DNA from 4 places in the Brucella sp. TWI432 genome. Region 1 is predicted to be linked to each of the others. Evidence: riboswitches for the same ligand, from Rfam matches in the RefSeq annotation. Region 1 holds a riboswitch; each other region holds the start of a gene.

Region 1 (5,278 bases):
CAACGAGAGGCGGCGCGCCACGGTGATCGCATTCGCCCCGGCGGCGACATGCACGAAGCGCATTTAGCATTTCGGGAATGGGCATCAGGTTATGATGACCCCGACTTCGCCGGACGGAATCTCGCTCAACATGAACGCTGGCTTGGCCAGCAAACGGCTCCGACTCTTACACTGCAAGGCGAGAAGCCAACAGATGAGCTGGCAGGTGCGGTATACAACGAATTTGAGCGCATCCTTAAGAGGGCGGCAGGTTAACTGCGTTAGATATGTCGTGAGGTTTTTGATAGTGTTTATGCGGCATTTCCAAGTTGTTTGACCTTGAAATCTGCTTTTACGGAATTGAGGTGTTGTTTATTAGCAATTCTTCAAAAGGCATAGTGAGCTCTGCCTGCATTCATTTGAGCAATATCAAATCGCAAGCAAGATGGACGATTCCCATGAAAGCTGAGAGCGTTTTCTCGCATCGCGGTGCGATCCTGCTGAAATTTTTGATTCTGTTGAAGAAGCATTCAATCTGATAGCGCTCCTTGTAGAGTCCCAATTTATTGTAGGTATGAAACACGTCGGAAAATATATCCACATAACGCGCCACATTATGCGCCACATAGTTATCAAGAATGATGCTGAAAGCCCGCAAAATATGGGCTTTATAGATAGCGGTGAAGCGACCCGTCCGTACCATCTAATCTAAAATCACATTAATTCTGGGTCTTTACGCACTATTTTGAGTGCAACGTTTCTGTTTGGAACCAAATCCACCATTGATCATTGGCCTATTGTATAGGTTTCGAGGCAGGAGGAGGTTTGATCCGTGAAACAGCTAAACCCGGATGAAGCAAGGCAGGGCCGGGAGGGGAAGCCGGTTCTTATCATTTTGCTGATCAGTCTTGTTGCGGCTGCGGTAGTCTGGGTGCTCGTTGAAATATTTGGCAGCGTCATTGCGCCTGAAGTGCCTTCCAACAGTGAGCGTTCCGTTTCTCCTGCTGCAACGCAAACTAAGCCGCCAGCATCAGCAGAATGATCCGAGCAGATATCTGCCGTCTTTTGAGGACGGCTTAGTGATTGCTCGATGAGCCATGAAAAAGTGTTGCCGAATAAACCGTGTTTTGAGCTTGAAAGTTATCTTGATAATTTTCCAATGCAATTTTCAGAGAGCACAAAAATTGCATTGAAAGTATGTGAGCTCGTAGTGGCAACGCCAAGTTTATATTTTTTGAAACGTGCTCAACTGTTCTCTAAGGCGCGCAAGATTGCGTCCTTTAAGTTGAGGCGATGTTTGCGTAAATTTGTTTCCTCTTCTTCGCTGACCGGCGAAATTCTGGTTTCGGCGCGATGAATACGGTCGTTGATTGAGTCATATTCTTCAAGAATGCGCGCAAATTTTGGGTCTGCACTTTTTAAAGCATGGATGGCGCTGAGCTTGTCAGGAAATTCTTCACCCAGTGTATGTGGAGTGTTGGACATGATTTTCTCCTTTTATGAAGGCACTTTGGCAACAGGGAAATGAAGTATCATTGATTCCGATCAATATGGATGTTTATCCGCGCTGCCAGTAGGGCCGCCCTATCTGCGTATGACATCACAGATTTTCATCCATACCACGAACCAAGATATAATTGTCCACGCAGCCAGGAGTGTCTTGCGCTTAATCGTACCCAGAACGCTCGCTCTATCTTCTCGTTTTTATGAATGCCATTCTCGAAAAGGCGGTTCTCAGTTTTCCTGGACATGCTTTAACTATAAAGCCAGCCAGCTCGCTTGACGCGGCTGGTATCGGGACGTAATAGAGTTACGACGGTTCCCCGACCGAGAGCGAAGGGGATTAATAGGGAACACGGTGAGGACGACCCAAAAGGGACCGAGACCGTGGCTGCCCCCGCAACTGTAAGCGGATGCTGTTCATCCTCGTGACGCTGTCAAGGCGTTATGCCACTAAGCCCACAATGGCTCGGGAAGGCAGATGAACGGCCTATATTCGCGAGCCAGGAGACCTGCCGTCTAACGTAGTCCATTGTCACGGGCGGGGATGCCCGGAGCAGGAGTTGGTTATGACAGCTTTTCGCGTCGCAAGACGTTGTTTCCTATTGTCATTCATATCCTCGGATATGTCCGTTCACTTCAGGCGCCGGACCGGTTCCGCCGTTTGACGCGGCCATTTCTCACATTTCTTTCGGGGATAAAAATGAAACTTTCAGATCAGGCGCCTTTGGGCGCACTCTTGGCTGCTGCCGCCCTTTTCGTAACGAGCTTTGCGAGCAATGCTTTCGCTGCCGATACCACTTACCCGCTAACGCTCAAGAATTGTGGCCGCGATGTAACCTTTAAACACGCACCTGAGCGTGCGGTTGCCGTGGGGCAGAGCAGCGCCGAAATCATGTATCTGCTCGGCCTTGGCGACAAGATGGTCGGCACCGCCGTTTGGATCGGGCCGGTTCTCAAAGGCTATGAAGAAGCCAATGCCAAGGTGAAACGTCTTGCGGATAACGATCCGAGCTTTGAAAGCGTGCTTGCTGAAAAGCCGGATATGGTGGCTGCGCAGTTTCAGTGGCATGTGGGTCCTGAGGGCATTGTTGCAAAGCCTGAACAGTTTGAAGAACTGGGAATTCCGGTTTACACCGCGCCAGCCGATTGTGTAGGCAAGGATAATTCCGGCGGCGGTGATGGCGTACGTCACACCGTTTTCTCGATGGATCTTATCTATCAGGAAGTTGAAGAACTCGCGCAGATTTTCAACGTGCAGGATCGTGGTGCACAGGTTGTCGCTGATCTGAAAGCGCGCGAAGAAGCGGCTCGCAAGAAGGTTAGCTCTGTCGAAGGCAAGCTTTCTGCTGTGGTGTGGTTCTCCAGTGCCGAACTTGATATTGATCCCTATGTCGCGGGCAAAAATGGTGCTCCGGCCTACATTCTGAAAACGCTCGGCATCGATAATATCATTGATAGCGAAGAGGAATGGCCGACAGTCGGCTGGGAAACAATCGCCAAAGCCAATCCGACGATGATTGTTGCTGGAACGATGGATCGTCGTCGTTTTCCTGCCGATGATGTTGCAGTCAAGCGGGAGTTTTTGAAGACTGATCCGGTTGCAAGCCTCATGCCCGCCGTTAAGGAAGGCCATGTTTTTGATATGGATGCGCAGGCCATGAACCCGACCATTCGCACCATCGAAGGCATTGAAACACTGGCTGATGCAATTGCCGCCTCGGGTCTGAATAAATGACAATGCGCGCAGCCACGGGGCAATTATTAAAGTCAAAAGGGACGAGCGGCAGGGTGCTGTTTGCAACCTTGGCACTTGTTTTGTTACTTTTTGCCTTGTGGCTGGGCGCAGCCATTGGCGAAACACCGATACCTCTCGATGTGGTGGCGAAAACCATTGCTAATCGCGTCTGGAATGCCGGTTATCCGCTTGAGCTGATTGATGAAGGTATCGTGTGGAGTTATCGGCTGAGCCGCGCGGTTGTGGCGGCCTGTTGTGGTGCAGCGCTGGCGATGTCTGGCGTGGTCTTGCAGTCGCTCCTGCGCAATTCATTGGCAGATCCCTATATTCTGGGCATTTCAGCTGGTGCTTCGACCGGCGCGGTTGCTGTGGCAATTCTTGGCATTGGTGCAGGTATGCTTTCGCTGTCGTTGGGGGCATTTATCGGTGCAATCATTGCGTTTGTGCTGGTGTCCCTACTGGCGTTGCGGGCGGGCCATGGCAACAGCGCCATCATCCTGGCAGGCATTGCAGGTTCACAGCTTTTCAACGCGTTAACATCTTTTATTGTGACCAAGGCTGCAAATGCCGAGCAGGCGCGTGGCATCATGTTCTGGCTTTTGGGCAATTTGTCCGGGGTGCGCTGGCCTGACGTGGCCCTTGCGCTGCCTGCCTGTATGATCGGGCTTGCGATTTGTCTTTGGCATGCACGTGCGCTCGACGCCTTCACTTTTGGAACGGAATCAGCGGCATCGCTTGGAATTCCTGTGCGCCGCGTCTACGCCGTTTTGATTGGTGTCAGCGCCATGATGACGGCGGTGATGGTTTCCATCGTCGGCTCCATTGGCTTTATAGGTCTGGTCATTCCACATGCAGCACGCATGGTGGTCGGTGTTCGACATGGACGTCTGTTGCCCGCAGCGGCTCTGATTGGAGCGATTTTCATGATTATCGCAGATGTTCTGTCTCGCATCATCATCCCCGGTCAGGTTTTGCCGATTGGGGTCATAACAGCTCTGTTCGGCGCACCGGCATTTGCATTCCTGCTTGGGCAGAGGAGGGCACAGTCATGATGCTTTCGACACATAATGTCTGCTGGTCGGTGGGGCATGTTGAAATCCTTCGCGCGGTATCGCTCACAGTAAACGAAGGTGAATTTCTTGGAATAATTGGGCCAAACGGTTCGGGAAAAACAAGCCTTTTATCGCTTCTTTCAGGTGTTCGTCGCAGTCGTTCAGGTGAAGTCAAGCTTAACGACACGCCGATTCAACAGCTTAAACGTCGTGAAATTGCTCGTATACTGGCTTTGGTTGAGCAACAGGCGGGTACAACGGATCGTATTACGGCCCGGCAGGCGGTGGAATTGGGACGAACGCCTTATCTTGGAGCGCTTTCGCCATGGTCGGCGCAGGATGATGCGATTGTTAATCGTGCATTGGCCAATGTTGATATGGTGCATTTGGCCGACCGTTGCTGGCATACGCTTTCAGGCGGAGAACGTCAGCGCATTCACATCGCACGCGCGCTTGCACAGGAACCGCAGATTCTGCTTTTGGACGAGCCGACCAATCATCTTGATATTGGTCATCAGATCGGACTTCTCGACCTTGTTCGCCGCCAGAACCTGACAGTGGTGGCTGCACTCCATGACCTTAATCATGCGGCGATGTTTTGTGATCGCATCGCCGTGATGGATAAAGGTCGGTTGGTGGCGCTTGGCACACCGCGTGATGTGCTGCGCGCTGAATGTATCCGTAAAGTTTTCGGCGTTGACGTTGATGTTGAATATCATGGTGTCGATGGCTGTCATATTCGCTACCGCGTACCGCACCATCCGGCTCTAGAACTCAAGCACTCCGCATGAATGGGATTGGTATGACAATGAAAAAACGATTCTTCTTCGCCGCAGCTTTGATGGCTTTTTCCGTATCTCCGGCACTGGCTGAAACTTTTGAGGTCAAAATGCTGAACAGAGGAGAGAAGGGATCAATGGTCTTTGAGCCGGACTTCCTGAAGCTTGCTCCCGGCGACAAGGTGAAATTTATCGCGACCCAAAAGAGCCATAATGCAGCGACCATTGAC
Region 2 (5,278 bases), on a different contig from region 1:
AAAAGCCATGCCGGAAAATCTCAACAATGCAGCGATCGCAATTGTTGATGAGGATCAATCGCCGATTTCGGGACGTATTACGACTGCATTTTATCCGCCGTATTTTGTGCCTCCAAAGCTCATCTCATCGCATGAGATGGATAAGCGGATGGACACAGGGCTTGATACGTTCGCGCTCAATATTCCGCCAAATTTTCAGCGCGATCTGCTTGCCGGGCGTTCGCCGACGATCCAGCTGAATATCGATGCAACGCGCATGAGTCAGGCCTTCACCGGCGGCGGTTATGTTCAGTCGATTGTCTCAAGTGAAGTGAACGAGTTTCTCAATCGCTATCGTGGGGACACGCAAACGCCGGTTGGACTTAACTTACGTGCGCGCTTCAATCAGGATCTGAACAAAGGCTGGTTTGGTGCGATCACCAATGTCATCTCATCAGTGACCATGCTTTCGATCATCCTGACTGGTGCAGCTCTTATCCGGGAACGCGAGCATGGCACAATCGAACATCTGCTGGTTATGCCGGTGACGCCACTTGAGATCATGATCTCCAAGATATGGTCGATGGGGATGGTGGTGCTGGTGGCAACGGCTTTTTCGCTTATTGTGGTTGTGCAGGGTATTCTGGCCGTGCCGATTAATGGCTCGCTGACGCTGTTTTTAGCGGGTGCTGCGTTGCAGCTTTTTGCAACCACCAGCCTTGGCATTTTTCTTGCAACGATTGCCGGTTCCATGCCGCAGTTCGGGCTTTTGCTTATGCTGGTTCTGTTGCCTCTTCAGGTGCTTTCCGGTGGTACAACGCCGCGCGAAAGCATGCCGGAAATTATCCAGAATATCATGCTGGCAGCGCCCAATACGTATTTCGTGATGTTAGCGCAATCGGTGCTGTTCCGCGGTGCGGGACTGAGTGTCGTATGGCCGCAATTGCTGGCTATGATTGTCATCGGAAGCGTTCTTTTCTTCTTTGCGCTTCGTCGTTTCCGCGATTTTCTGAGATAAAAATCTATATAATTCAACCATCTCAATCGCTTTGCTCCGAATGTGATTCAGAAGGGGCACATTGTTGCAGTTGATAATTTACTGCGGCCTTGCTATCGCTCTTAAAGGACATGGTTCCGCCTTCACGGCGGATGAAAAGGGAACACGGTGAGATCTTGCGATCAATGCCGTGACTGCCCCCGCAACTGTGACCGGAGAGTCGTCCTCTCATGATTTGTATCATGATACAGCCACTGAAGTTTCAGGCTTTGGGAAGGTGGAGGTTCGATGAAGACCCGGAAGTCAGGAGACCTGCCATATCCAGTCACCCATGGCTGACACGAGGGGTGTTCAGTCGCGGCCGTCCGTAGCGGTGACATTGTGAAATGTTGCCGTGGGACACAGACAAGGGGGCACCCTGATTTCTGGCGCTTGCGGTGAGTCAAAGCTTGCGTGCAGGAAGAATAAATATATGCAAACTCTCAAATTATCGGCGTTTCTCGCATCGGGTCTTCTGTTTGCCATGCCACTTGATGCAAGAGCACAAGACAATGAAGACGGGATTGTGCTCGATACGATTGTGGTTACACCGCTTCGCAGGGCGACGTCGCTGCAACGCTCAACCTCCTCTGTGACGGTGATCGATAAAGCTGATATCGAACGATCCGCAGCCCCTGATCTGCAATCCCTTTTGCAATATTATCCGGGTATTTCGATTACCACCAATGGCGGGCAGGGTTCGTCATCCAGTCTCTATATACGCGGCATGTCGTCCAAGCAGACGGTGGTGCTGGTCAATGGTGTACGCACGGCCTCCGCCACAACTGGCGCAACAGCGCTGGCCAATATTCCATTGATGTCTATTGATCGCATTGAGATTGCCAAAGGTGTGCATTCTTCGCAATATGGCGCGGATGCGATGGGCGGCGTTATCAATATCATCACCAAACAGGGCGGCGCCTGTGGCGAACGTTCCTTCTGTGGGAGTGTGAGCACGGGCGTTACCCATCCATGGGGTGGATATGCATCTGCTTCGCTGCAGGGACGCAGCCAAGACGGTATCGACTATGCCTTTGGTGCCGCTGTGACCGGTACACAGGGATATAATTTCACGACGCCTGAAGCTTTTGGCTATGAGCCGGACCGCGATGGTTTTCTGCAGGGCGCGTTTAATTTCGCGCTCTCCAAAGATTTCGATTGGGGCAGGATTTATACAGATGGTTTGTTGAGCCGCGGGCGCAATCAATATGATGGAAAAGCGCCGTCTTTCAACGAAGCCTATACCACGGCTTTCAATGGCAAGATCGGAGTGCGCATTGATCATACGGATGACTGGTCATCAACGATTGAAGTCAGTTCCGGGCTCGATCACAGCCGGAATTTTCGCAAAGGTGTGAGTGGTTCTGATCGGTTTGAAACCACGCGCTACGGTGTTTACGTCTCGACGGAAAAGCAGTTTGAAACGGGTGATTTTAGCCATACCCTGACGGGCGGCGTTGAAGCTTATCGCGAGGATGTCAATGCAACCGTGTCTTATGCTGAAACCAGCCGAGACCTGGCGGCAGTCTTTGGGCAATATTCGCTGGAATATGATGCGCTGCGGTTTGATGGTGGTGTTCGCTACGATCACAATGAGCAGTTCGGTGATGTCGTCACTTATAATCTTGGCGCGAGCTACGAAATTGTGCCTGATCTGGTGCTGCGCTCATCATTCGGTACGGGTTTCCGTGCGCCGACATTTAATGAGCTTTATTATCCCGGCTATGCCAATCCTGATTTGCAACCGGAAAAATCCCGCTCTTACGAGGTTGGTCTGAACTGGCAGGTCACAGACAAAACAAGCGTTGATATGGCGTTTTATCAAACATGGCTGCGTGATGCGATTATGAATACCAAAGGCGCAGACCGTAAAAGCCGACCCTATAATGTTGCGCATGCTCAGATTACCGGGTTTGAGGCAACGCTTGTGCATCGATTTAATGACATATGGGGCATCAAAGGGTCTATTGATCTGAAGCGTCCGATTGATGAGGATTCGGATAATGATCTGGTCTATCGGGAGCGTGTCAAAGCGACAGCCGAGGTTAATTACAAGCCGGTCGACAAGCTCGATCTCACAGCACGACTGCGTTATGGTGGTTCGCGTTTTGCCGATGCTGACAATACGATCAAGCTTGATCCTTATTTGACGGCAGATTTCATCGCACTCTATGACATCGATACCCAGTCTCAGCTTAAAGTTTCGGTCGAAAATATCTTTAACAAGGATTATCAGACGACGTCGGGTTACAATGCACCGGGGCGCAGCTTTACTATTGGCCTGACGCGGAATTTCTGATTGCGGATCATGTGGGCGAATAAACGGCTATTGGCATCGAAAATCAGGCTCGGTCTGTTGGCCGGCCTGTTTCTGGCTGGCCTTCATCCGGCGTTGGCACAGGAGAAGCCCAAGCGCGTGGTGTCGATCAATGTTTGCACAGATCAGCTCGCCATGTTGCTGGCGGATGATACGCAGTTGCAATCGGTATCCTATCTTTCGCGTGATCCGCTTTTGTCGGTGATGACCGCGAAAGCGCAGCAATTGCCGGTCAATCACGGACAGGCGGAAGAGGTTTTTCTTGCGAAACCCGATCTGGTGCTGGCAGGCACATTTTCCTCGCGCGCGACTGTTGGACTGTTGCGCGAGCTGGGTGTTCGGGTTGAGGAATTTGCTCCTGCACGGTCTTTTGAAGATATTCGCGCGCATATGAAGCGGATGGGGGCATTGTTGGGCCGGGAAGAGCAGGCGGATAGGCAAATTGCGGCCATGAATGCCGCTTTGGCAGAAGTTCCAAAGCCTGCGCATCGGCAAACGGTCGCGCTCTATTATGCCAATAGCTATACGTCGGGGCGTGGCACGTTGATCGACGAAGCTATACGCCTTGCGGGTCTTGATAATCTTGCAGACAAAGCTGGTATTCGTGGTTCTGGCATGCTGCCTTTGGAAATGCTGATCATGAATAAGCCAGATATTCTGGTCCGGGGATCACGCGGGCGACCACCCGCACTGGCCTTTGAGAATTTTGAACATCCGGCTTTGCGGGCTCTGGAGAAAGAGACGAGAATCGTAACATTGAACGATAATCTGACAGTCTGCGGTGGGCCATTCAGCGTTGATGCGGTGACAGAGCTTTCGGAGGCTGCGCGTGACTGAAAATGCTCGCTTTTATCTCCTGCTGCTTTTGCTTGGCTTGTTGGTGGCAGCATTGTTTGTCGTGTCGTTGCTGATTGGTCCAGCATCCATCGGTGTGGGCGAGAGCATCAAGGCGCTGTTAACGGGGCAGGGCGATGTGATCGTGCTGGTGATGCGTGAAATCCGCTTGCCACGTGCAATCCTCGCATTGCTGATCGGTACGTCACTGGGGCTTTCAGGGGCTGCTCTTCAGGGATATCTGCGCAATCCGCTGGCCGAGCCGGGTTTGCTTGGCGTGAGTTCTTCGGCATCGCTGGGCGCCGTGATTGCGATCTATACCGGATTTTCGCAGGTTTTTCCCTTGGCGCTGCCGTTGCTGGCGTTGATAGGTGCTTTTATCTCGGTGTTCCTGGTGAAGACACTTGCCGGACGTCATGCCGGAACCTTGACGGTCATTCTGGCCGGTGTTGCCGTTACCAGTCTTGCGGGAGCACTGACGGCATTGGCGCTTAATCTCTCGCCCAATCCTTTTGCCGCGATGGAAATTGTTTTCTGGATGCTTGGTTCGCTTGCGGATCGCTCGATGACGCATGTGTGGCTTGCGGCCCCCTTCATTCTGATTGGCTGGGTCATGCTGTTGGCGCTCGGCCGTGCGCTTGATAGCCTGACACTGGGGGCTGATGCCGCGGCCAGTATGGGGGTTAATCTTTCACGCGTGCAGATGCTGGCGGTGCTGGGAACTGCGGCTTGCGTTGGCGCATCAACGGCTGTGGCGGGTGCTATCGGTTTTGTTGGGCTTGTGGTGCCGCATCTTCTGCGTCCGCTGGTCGGTGCGCGACCATCGCGATTGCTGATTGCAAGTGGCTTTGGCGGGGCAGCTCTTTTGCTCGCAGCCGATGTTTTTGTCAGGATATTGATGCCGGGGCGCGAGTTGAAGCTGGGTGTTCTTACGGCCATTATCGGGGCTCCCTTCTTCCTGGGCCTGGTCTTCAAATATCGGAGGCGGCTGGTATGAGCACACTTTCAGTCCACAATCTTGATGTGTCGTTGGGGCGAAAAACCATTCTTGAAGCCGTTGGTTTTGAGGCAGGTGAGGGCGCATTTATTGGTCTGATCGGTCCGAACGGTGC
Region 3 (5,278 bases), on a different contig from region 1:
TGATTGCGCACACAACTTTTGTCTTGACCTGGGATCGCAAGTTCGACAATTCCAACAATGGCTGTCGGATTGTATCAGCAAAGCCAAAACTCAAGATCACCTATACGCTGCCCAAGCCATCACTGAAGCTTTCCTCGCCAGTGAAAGAAAACTGGGAACGCTTTTATGACGGCATTTACAAGCACGAGCTTGTCCATGGCGAGACCGCCAAGGATATGACGCGCGAGATCGTCCGCACAACGGTGGGACTGTCCATCCCGAACGATCCGAAATGCCAGAAAATGCGCCGCGAACTGATTAACCGTATCAATGCGCTGGTCGCCGTTCAGCGTCAGCAGGGCCGTGATTTCGACCGCATTGAAATGGGATCCGGCGGCAATGTTGAACAGCTTATTCTGGCACTCGTGAACGGAGGGTAACCTACGCCGGACTTCCGGCGCAGGCTTGCATCACTAAGCTCGTTTAGCACGAAGCGCTTTCGCTGCCGCCACCATATTGACGAGGGCAGGGCGCACCTCATCCCATTTGCGGGTTTTCAGGCCGCAATCGGGATTGACCCATAGCTGGCCATCGGAAAGCTGCTTGCGGGCGAGTTGCAACAGATCAGCCATCTCACCGACATTCGGAACGCGCGGCGAATGAATATCATAGACGCCCGGCCCGATTTCGTTTGGATATTTGAAGGTCTTGAAGGCTTCGAGCAATTCCATGCGTGAGCGCGACGTTTCAATAGAAATCACATCGGCATCCATATTGGCAATTGCCGCGATGATATCGTTGAATTCCGAATAGCACATGTGGGTGTGGATCTGCGTTTCATCGGCAACGCCGGTCGAGCAAAGGCGAAAACATTCGACGGCCCAGTCAAGATAATGTGCCCAATCGGCGCGGCGCAGCGGCAGACCTTCACGCAATGCGGCCTCATCAATCTGGATCATAGTGGCGCCTGCAACTTCCAGATCATGTACCTCGTCACGAATGGCGAGCGCAATCTGGCGGCAGCTTGCCGAGCGTGGAATGTCGTCGCGGACAAATGACCAGTTGAGGATCGTGACCGGGCCCGTCAACATACCCTTGATCGGCTTGTCGGTCAGCGATTGTGCATATTTCCACCATGCCACCGTCATCGGTTCAGGACGCGAAACATCGCCGAAAATGATGGGCGGGCGGACATAGCGCGAGCCGTAGCTTTGCACCCATGCGTGCTTGGTGAAAGCAAAGCCCGAAAGCTGCTCACCGAAATATTGCACCATGTCGTTGCGTTCAAACTCGCCATGCACCAGCACATCAAGGCCGATTTCTTCCTGCCAGCGGATTGCGGCTTCCGTCTCACGCTGAATAAAACCTTCATATTGGGCGCTGCTGATCTCGCCTTTGTTGTGTGCTGCGCGCGCTTTGCGCACTTCCGGGGTCTGCGGAAAAGAACCGATGGTTGTGGTCGGAAAAGCGGGCAGACCAAGCTTTGCATTTTGCAATTTCTGACGTTTTGCAAAAGCACTCTGACGGCTTTTCTGTGCCTCTGTGATGTTTCCAATCCGCTGTTTAACGGCTGCATTATGCACGCGGGGTGATCGGGCTCTGCTGCCGAGCGCGTCGCTTGCAGCCTTGAGTTCGGATAGAACAGTGCTTTTGCCGGATGCCAGGGCGCGTCCGATGATGGAAAGCTCGTCGATCTTCTGCGCTGCGAATGCAAGCCAGCTTTTGAGTTCTTCATCGAGAGTGGTTTCAAGCTCCAGATCAATCGGCACATGCAAGAGCGAGCAGGACGGTGCGATTTCGATTGTTTCCAGCCCGCGCTTGTCGATCACAGGCTGAATACGATCGATGATCGTGCTGAGATCGGCGCGCCAGATATTGCGACCGTCGATGACGCCGAGCGAAAGCACCTGATCTTTGCGTGCTTTGTTCACAACGTCCGCAAGCTGGTCTGCCCCACGCAAAAGATCGACGTGCAGGCCCGCAACCGGCAGGGCAAGCGCTGTTTCGAGATTGCTGCCAAGGTCTCCGAAATAGCTGGCAAGCAGGATTTTGACCGGGCTTGCGGTGCTCAAACGCTGATAGGCCAGTTCAAAGGCAGCACGTTCATTGGGGATGAGGTCGAGAACCAGCGCTGGTTCGTCAATCTGCACCCAGTCGGCTCCGGCCTTTGCCAGTTCCTGCAACAGCGCTTCATAAACAGGCAGCAGTTTCGGCAGCAGCGCTATCGGGTTGAAACCCGCTGCGGTCGATTTTGCCAGTTTCAGAAAGGTCACCGGCCCGAGAATGACCGGGCGCGTGTGAATACCCAGCGCTTTTGCCTCAAGAAAATGCTCAACCGGTTTGCGTGAGGAAAGCGCGAAGTTCTGATCGTCGGCAAGTTCTGGCACCATGTAATGATAATTGGTGTCGAACCATTTGGTCATTTCCAGCGCGGTTACGCCGTTACCCTGATGGTTGCAGCTGCAATCACTGTGCGTTTTGCCTTCGCTCCCACGCGCCATGGCGAAATAGGTTTGAAGTGATATATCGCCGCCCGACCAGCCATAGCGCGCGGGGATCGCCCCCACCATCACGGCAGTATCGAGCACATGATCGTAAAGCGAAAAATCATTGGATGGGATTTTCGTGATGCCGCGGTCGCGTTGTTCTGTCCAGTTGGCGGCGCGCAGGGCGCTTGCGATTGCGAGCAGTTCCACCTCGGACGTCTTACCGGACCAGAAGGCTTCGAGTGCGAATTTCAGCTCACGATGACGGCCAATGCGCGGCACGCCCAGCGTGGCGGTAGCAAGTGTTGCTGTGGCGATTGTTGTTTGTGACATAGCTATATACCCCGACATAGAAAGGGGCGTGGGCTTGCAGATGTGCATAGAAGGCCGCCAAAAAGCGACCAGATATGCGACACTCCGGGAGACCCCGCCCGTGGACGTTATTTGTCATGGCAGGTCTCCTTGCTCGCGGGTCAGCACCTTAGCGCGCATCTTCACCCGAAAACTGTTTCACGTTTTCGGGATGCACTCTGATCCGCCTTCCCGGAATTTTCATTCCAGTGGCATGATGGATCAAGGCTCACCGCTTACAGTTGCGGGGGCAGCACCGGTATTGTTTGTAACGCACCGGTTTCCCTCTTAGCTTCCGTCTGAAATCTGACGAAAGAACCATAACAATGGCCAGTCTGGCGGAAGCGTTGCCGCTTGTCAACATCACATAAAGAAATGTTTATATCTTTAAATCATGATCATTGGTAATTCGTTTCGCGCTTTTCTGGCCTGTGTTGAACCACCTGTGCTCACAAAGCTGGGATAGGTGATTGCCAAAAAGCCGTAATTATTTCAAATAGTCCATCGGCCATATGCTCACCAATCGAAAGCGGGATAGACGTGCTCCGTATCAAATTTGCTTTTCTTTGCCTCATCCTCGCAATTGCTTCTCCTGCCAACGCTCTAGAAGCTGGTGCGCTGCCTGTTCTAAAGCCGCTGCCACAGCAGGCACAGGCTGCTCAACTGACATCTGAATTTCTTCAGCGTTTTCATTATAAGCCCGTGCCATTAGACGATGCATTGTCAGCCAAAATCATGGATCGCTTTATCGAGATGCTCGACCCTGAAAAGCTGATCTTTTTGCAATCTGACATTGATAGTTTCAAAACGCGCAGCACGCAGATTGATGATGCAATCGAGGGGCAGGATCTGAGTATTCCGTTTGCTATTTTTAACATCTATAGCCAGCGCATTGCTGATCGCATGTCTTATGCGGAGCAGTTGCTCAATGAGAAGTTCGATTTCAGTGCAGAAGAGAGCTATCTGGTCGATCGCAAGAAAGAATCTTGGCCCAAAACGGAAGCGGAACGCAATGATCTTTGGAGAAAGCGCGTCAAGAATGACTGGCTGCGTCTGAAACTTGCCGGCAAAGATGATAGTGCTATTCGCGATACGCTGACCAAACGCTATGAAAATTTACTTTCACGGGCGTCACAATCCAAAGCTGACGACGTATTCCAACTCTTTATGGCTGCTTATACAACCTCTGTCGATCCGCACACAGACTACTTTGGTGCCAATGCTGCCGCCGAATTCGATATTTCGATGAAGCTTTCCCTCGTGGGTATCGGCGCGGTGTTGCAGGATCGGGACGACTTTACAACCATTCGCGAGTTGACTGCGGGTGGTCCGGCGCAATTGTCGGGTAAGCTTGCGGTTGGTGATCGGATTGTTGGTGTCGGCCAGGGCGAGGATGGGCCTATCAAGGAAGTTGTCGGGATGCGACTTGATGAGGTCGTCAAACTGATACGCGGCGACAAAGGCTCTATCGTGCGTCTTGAGATATTGCCTGCAGAAGCCGGGGCCGACGGTAAACATAGGATTATCAGTCTTGTTCGCGATAAGATCAGCCTTGAAAAGCAGGCTGCTCAGAAGAAAGTCTTGTCTGTAGAAGATGGCACCGCAACACGTAAAATTGGTGTCATTACACTTCCCGCCTTCTATGAAGATATTGAAGCGCGGCGAAAAGGTGAAAAGGACTACAGAAGTGCCAGCCGCGATGTTGCAAAGCTTCTTGGCGAGCTTAAGCAGGAAAAAGTGGATGGCATTCTGATTGATCTGCGTAACAATGGCGGCGGATCATTGAGTGAAGCGATTGATCTCACTGGTTTGTTCGTTGGAAAAGGCCCTGTTGTTCAGCAGCGCAACGCAAAGGGTGAAATCAAGGTCGAACGCGATGATCTCTCTAAGCCTGCGTGGGAAGGTCCGCTTGGTGTGCTGATTAATCGTGGTTCTGCCTCCGCATCCGAAATTTTTGCGGCTGCGATACAGGACTATGATCGGGGTGTGATTATCGGTGAGCCGAGCTTCGGGAAGGGCACTGTGCAGACGGTGGTCAATCTGGACGAGGTGGCACAAAATCCGCAGCCAAAATTTGGTGAGTTGAAATTTACGGTTGCCCAGTTTTTCAGAGTGAACGGTGGCACGACCCAATTGCGCGGCGTATCGCCCGATATAAGTTTGCCGGGTCTTTACGATCTCAAAACTGTTGGTGAAGCAAGCTTTGACAATGCCTTGCCGTGGACCCAGATAAAGGCTGCGAAACACAAGTCTTTTGGCGAGGCCAAGGCTTTCCTTCCCTTGCTGCAGGAAAAGCACGATGCACGCGTTAAAGAGGATGTCGAGTTCCAGCGCTTTGCAGATGATGTTTCTGCGTTGAAGCTCAATCGCGAAAAAACGACGATTTCTCTCAATGAAGATGAACGTCGGGCCGAAATGAAGGCGCAGGCAGCGCGCGCGCGTACACCGGGTCAAAATGATGA
Region 4 (5,278 bases), on a different contig from region 1:
CTGGGCAAGTAAGAGATGCATTACGAGGTCGCATCTTTCACGGCTTTGATGATCGCCTGTTCATCAATCTCATGCAGACCAATGACGACAAGACGCGTATTGCGCACTTCATCCTTACCCCATGGGCGGTCGAAATAATGCTCAATACGCGGACCAACGGCCTGCACAACCAGACGCATCGGCTTCCCCGGCACATCGACAAAGCCTTTGAGACGCAGAACATCATGTTCCGCAATCACAGCCTTTAGCTTCTCGGTAAATGCCTTCGGATCAGCAACCGAGCCCGCTTCAACGACAAAGCTTTCAAACTCATCATGATCATGCTCATGGCCATCAGCATGGTGGATTTCATGATGCGACTTGCGGTTGGCAATATCGTCTTCCGTCCCCACTCCAAGGCCGAGCAATACGTCTGCACCAAGCTTGCCAAAGCTTGCTGGCACCATGTTGACGCGACGCGTTGAGCGTTCAGCCACATCGGCCTTCACGCTATCGAGTTTCGACGGATCAACGAGATCGGCCTTATTGAGAACAATCAGGTCAGCTGCATGAATCTGATCCTCAAAAAGTTCCTCTAAAGGGCTTTCATGATCAAGAGATTCGTCCGCTGCGCGCTGTGCATCCACCTTATCGTGGTCATCCGCAAAACGACCTTCGGCAACGGCAGCGGCATCGATAACCGTCACCACGCCATCGACTGTTACCTGCGTCTTGATTTCAGGCCAGTTGAAAGCTGCGACCAGCGGCTGCGGCAGTGCCAAACCGGATGTCTCAATCACAATATGATCGGGGCGGTCCGCACGGTCCAAAAGCTTGGTCATGGTCGGAATGAAATCATCAGCAACGGTGCAGCAGATGCAGCCATTGTTGAGTTCGATCACGTCTTCCTCACGGCAGCTTTCAATGCCGCAGCCTTTGAGAATTCCACCATCGACGCCCAGATCGCCAAACTCATTGATGATAAGCGCAATACGCTTGCCATTGGCATTTTCCAGCAGATTACGGATCAGTGTCGTCTTGCCGGAACCTAAGAATCCGGTGATCACCGTTGCTGGAATTTTCTGTCCCTGCATCAAATTAACCCTTCATTTTGAGCGACAGACCTGCCGCCATGAAATAAACTTCATCTGCCACTGATGCCACAGCCTGATGCAAAAACCCGGCTGAATCGCGAAACGCGCGCGCCATCCGATTTTCCGGCACAATGCCTAAACCAACTTCGTTGGAAACGAAAACAACCGGACCTGAAAGCTCAGGCAATGCCGCTATCAGCGTCTCAGTTTCAGCAGCGATATTCTGCTCTGCCATCATCAGATTGGTGACCCAGAGCGTCAAGCAATCGACCAGCACAAAGCGGTCATGCCGCACGCATTTTTCAAGCGCGCCCACAAGGTCGAGTGGCTCCTCCACCGTCTGCCATTCACGCCCGCGACGATCGCGGTGAATGGAGATGCGGCTTTCCATTTCTTTGTCGAATGCGCGCCCTGTCGCAAGATAGACGGGTTGAAGACCTGAGCCTTCAACCAGTTTCTCCGCATAAGACGACTTACCGGATCGGGCTCCGCCAAGAACGAACGTGATTTTTGCATTTTCATTTCGTGGCAGAGCCATGCCTATCAGCCTTCAATATCCGACTTTGCATAGGCCTGAATAAACCAGCCCAGCGCAAGACCAATCACTGCCCACATGAACAGGTTTGTTGCAAGCGATGCGACGGCATATTGCGAAGCAAGCAGCGCTGGAATTGGTGATGCAATATCGTGCGGATGCGGTGCACCATAAAGATGTGGGGAGATAATCAGCACCAGTCCAAGGATTTTAGAAACAATCTCAGCACGCAAAACCAGCAGATAGATGCCGACACCACTCAACACCACGGTCAAGATCCACCAGAGCTGACGCTGCGCCAGATCGGCGGCAGGCATCGCAGGCAATTCCGGCGAAAGCCCTAAAGCTGGCAGGAAAGCGACCGCAAAAAAGCCGGCTATCCCCCAGAGGATACCATTCTGCGGTGTAATACGGCGACCGAGAAGAAGCGCAACCCCACCCAGAAGCAGGGCAAAACCTGCACCGGCCACGAGATTGGCAAGCAATGTGTTGCCAAGACGACCGAACGGCAGTTCAGCGCCCTCTTCTTCTTCGCCATCACTGGCAGCCACCGCAGCATGGTCGTGTGGCGCAGCCGCTTCGGCGTCACCATGGCTATGACCGCCACCGGCGTCTTCATAAGTTTCCGCCTGAATGATCAACGGAACGGTTTTCAAATACATGGCAGGCGTCACGAGAAGCCCTGCCAGAAGGCCAGCAGCAAGCGTGGCCAGAAGATAACGGATCAACATTTCATTCCCTCAACAGCAATCCCGCTTCGATGATTGTCCCCCATCGAGCGCTGCTTATTTCCTGTTTTAAAAGCTAAAGGCTTAGTGGCAGGGAAAACCGTATGAATGACGCGTGTCATGCGCCGAATCATGCAGCATATCAGAATGGGCTATCCCAACGCCGTAAATCAGAAATGCGCCGAGCATGAGCGACACCACTGCCGTTCCAAGACGAGCAGCAAGGGAGAGAGGGAGTGTATTGGAAAGTGTATTTTCGTTACGCGCAGCCATGACAACCTCCGTGCAGGCAGCAGGGAAAACCTCCCAGGGGGTGCGGACATAATGTCCTTCACGCAACAGGCAGGTCTCCTGGCTCACGGGTCGTGGGGAGTGATGCACCTTCCCAGAAACGCTGATGTTTCCAGTGGTTGCCAGTTGCCCGGCTTGCCTCATCCCTCTCCGCTCTACAGTCGCGGGGTCGGCTGCGATAAAGACGCCCGGATTGGGTCCGTCCGTCGCATTCCCTTTTTGGTATCGCCGGGATTCGTTCCGGCAAAGACCTATTGCATAAAGTGACATTAGGCGTTCACTGTTGCGGCGTCAATCGAGTGCAAACAACCCGTCAATATCAAGGCAGGACTCAAGGCCATCAGCCAGTTCATCAAGCGCGGTTTCAATGCTTTCGCGATAGTTCCCACCTGAACCGCACACACCGAGCCCCGCCAGAAATCTATGCCGGAACGCATCTGCACTGAAAGCACCATGCAGATAAGTCCCCATGATACGTCCGCTCGCAGAAACGGCACCATCATCATGATCACCGATCCGCGAAAATGGCCGGATCACATCAGGGCCAGTGGTACGCCCGATATGAATCTCATAGCCATCAAGCTTAGCATCATAAAGCTGTGAGTGCGCCACAACATTGCGCACGACTTTCTCCGGCTCCATCATGGTTTCGACGTCCAGCAGTCCCAACCCGTCGATGTCGCGCACCTGTCCCTCGATACCGTCCGGGTCGCTGATCCGTTTGCCGAGCATCTGAAACCCGCCGCAAATGCCAAGCACATGCCCGCCGCGCCGCACGTGAAGCTGCAAATCGCGCTCCCAGCCGTTTTCACGAAAGGCAATCAGATCGGCAATCGTCGATTTCGTCCCCGGCAAAACCACAAGCCCTGCATCATGCGGCAGTGGTTGGCCGGGCGGAACCATCACAACTTCAACCTCACACTCCGCTTTCAGCGGATCAAGATCATCGAAATTCGCAATGCGCGGCAACATGGGAACTGCCACTTTCAACGCCTTGGCATCACCCCGCGTTGCGCGTTCCAGCACCACCGAATCCTCCGCAGGCAAACGCGACACGGCTTTAAGCCACGGCACGACACCAAACGATCGCCAGCCCGTAAAACGGGTAATTGCCTCAAGACCATCATCAAACAGCGAAACATCGCCACGAAACTTGTTGATCAGAAAGCCACGCACCATGGCACGGTCTTCTTCGGCCAGAATTGCATGCGTTCCGACCAGTGATGCAATCACTCCGCCCCGATCAATATCTCCCACCAGCACCACCGGCACATTTGCACGTGTGGCAAAGCCCATATTGGCAATATCACCGGCGCGCAGATTAATTTCGGCAGGCGACCCCGCCCCTTCAATCAACACCAGATCAGCACCTTCACTGATAAGATCAAAGGATTCCATCACCGCGGCCATCAGCTGCGGCTTCAATAGTTGATAATAACGCCCGCGCGCCTCGCCACGCACTTTTCCCTGCACAACGACCTGACTGCCCATATCGGTCTGTGGTTTTAGCAGAACCGGGTTCATATGCACCGATGACGGCACACCGCACGCCAGAGCCTGAAGCCATTGCGCGCGACCAATCTCACCGCCATCCTCGCTGACGGCTGCATTGTTTGACATATTTTGCGGCTTGAAGGGCCAGACTTTCAGCCCCCGATTGCGTGCCAGACGGCAAAGACCGGCAACAAGCACGCTTTTGCCGACATCCGAACCCGTTCCCTGAAACATGATTGCGCGTGTCATGCGAGCTTGCCTATCCCAAGTTTATGCCACTGGCAATCACCAGCGATTGCGGCAAGCTTATATGCAAAAATGCGCATCAGTTTATTACAAAAGTGAGCAACATTATTCCAAAGCAGCGTTGGCAGCCGCGCGTCATTGTGATCTAGTCGCTTCAGGAGGATGCGGTGCTCATAGGGAGGAAACCATGGATACTGCCGACCAGAACCAGTTTGAACTCAACGAGGATCAGCGCGCCATTCAGGATATGGCCCGCGGCTTTGCATCCGATTGCGTTGCGCCTTATGCACTGCAATGGGATCGCGAGAGACATTTCCCGATTGACGTCATAAAAGAAACCGGCCCACTCGGCATGGGCGGCATCTACGTTCGCGAAGACGTGGGCGGATCAGCACTCAAGCGCTCAGACGCGGTCCTTATTTTCGAGGCAATCGCCGAGGCCTGCCCCGCTTTTTCAGCCTTTATCTCCATCCACAACATGGCTGCATGGATGATCGATACGTTTGGCGATGAAAGCCAGCGCCAGACATTCCTGCCCAAGCTCACATCAATGGACTGGCTTGCGAGCTATTGCCTGACAGAACCCGGATCCGGTTCCGACGCAGCCGCACTTTCCACCCGCGCGCAGCGCGATGGCGATCATTATGTGCTTAATGGCACCAAGCAGTTTATTTCCGGTGCAGGCGCCACTGACCTGTATGTCACAATGGTGCGTACCGGCGAGGACGGCCCGAAGGGCATTTCTGCCATTGTTGTGCCGAAAGATGCGCCCGGCCTGTCATTTGGTGCCAATGAGCACAAGATGGGCTGGAACATGCAACCCACCCGAACGGTGATTTTCGACAATTGCCGCGTGCCAGTTGCAAATCGTCTGGGTGACGAGGGCACCGGTTTTAAGATCGCTATGGCAG

The links. Region 1 has a riboswitch for cobalamin ahead of ABE527_RS10095 (ABC transporter substrate-binding protein). Riboswitches for the same ligand answer to the same signal wherever they lie in the genome.
Positions count from the first base shown of each region.
Region 2: linked by a shared signal. The riboswitch ahead of ABE527_RS05925 (TonB-dependent receptor domain-containing protein) and the one ahead of ABE527_RS10095 (ABC transporter substrate-binding protein) in region 1 are both predicted to bind cobalamin.
Region 3: linked by a shared signal. The riboswitch ahead of metE (5-methyltetrahydropteroyltriglutamate--homocysteine S-methyltransferase) and the one ahead of ABE527_RS10095 (ABC transporter substrate-binding protein) in region 1 are both predicted to bind cobalamin.
Region 4: linked by a shared signal. The riboswitch ahead of ABE527_RS06095 (CbtB domain-containing protein) and the one ahead of ABE527_RS10095 (ABC transporter substrate-binding protein) in region 1 are both predicted to bind cobalamin.

Region 1 is NZ_JBDJNL010000005.1:86,456-91,733, reverse strand. Features, by position in the region: gene ABE527_RS10115 (ATP-binding protein) at 1-255, shown strand, start outside; partial or broken gene ABE527_RS10110 (IS5-like element IS711 family transposase) at 395-555, opposite strand; gene ABE527_RS10105 (hypothetical protein) at 812-1,021, shown strand; gene ABE527_RS10100 (HP1242/YdcH family protein) at 1,225-1,464, opposite strand; cobalamin riboswitch at 1,779-2,013, shown strand; gene ABE527_RS10095 (ABC transporter substrate-binding protein) at 2,183-3,217, shown strand; gene ABE527_RS10090 (FecCD family ABC transporter permease) at 3,214-4,269, shown strand; gene ABE527_RS10085 (ABC transporter ATP-binding protein) at 4,266-5,060, shown strand; gene ABE527_RS10080 (pseudoazurin) at 5,078-5,278, shown strand, end outside.
Region 2 is NZ_JBDJNL010000002.1:175,122-180,399, forward strand. Features, by position in the region: gene ABE527_RS05920 (ABC transporter permease) at 1-997, shown strand, start outside; cobalamin riboswitch at 1,092-1,310, shown strand; gene ABE527_RS05925 (TonB-dependent receptor domain-containing protein) at 1,449-3,314, shown strand; gene ABE527_RS05930 (ABC transporter substrate-binding protein) at 3,345-4,169, shown strand; gene ABE527_RS05935 (FecCD family ABC transporter permease) at 4,162-5,163, shown strand; gene ABE527_RS05940 (ABC transporter ATP-binding protein) at 5,160-5,278, shown strand, end outside.
Region 3 is NZ_JBDJNL010000015.1:31,713-36,990, forward strand. Features, by position in the region: gene ABE527_RS16915 (DUF922 domain-containing Zn-dependent protease) at 1-419, shown strand, start outside; gene metE (5-methyltetrahydropteroyltriglutamate--homocysteine S-methyltransferase) at 453-2,798, opposite strand; cobalamin riboswitch at 2,900-3,154, opposite strand; gene ABE527_RS16925 (carboxy terminal-processing peptidase) at 3,357-5,278, shown strand, end outside.
Region 4 is NZ_JBDJNL010000002.1:214,967-220,244, reverse strand. Features, by position in the region: gene cobN (cobaltochelatase subunit CobN) at 1-21, opposite strand, end outside; gene cobW (cobalamin biosynthesis protein CobW) at 21-1,073, opposite strand; gene cobU (bifunctional adenosylcobinamide kinase/adenosylcobinamide-phosphate guanylyltransferase) at 1,078-1,611, opposite strand; gene ABE527_RS06100 (CbtA family protein) at 1,617-2,339, opposite strand; gene ABE527_RS06095 (CbtB domain-containing protein) at 2,421-2,609, opposite strand; cobalamin riboswitch at 2,661-2,897, opposite strand; gene ABE527_RS06090 (cobyric acid synthase) at 2,919-4,370, opposite strand; gene ABE527_RS06085 (isobutyryl-CoA dehydrogenase) at 4,555-5,278, shown strand, end outside.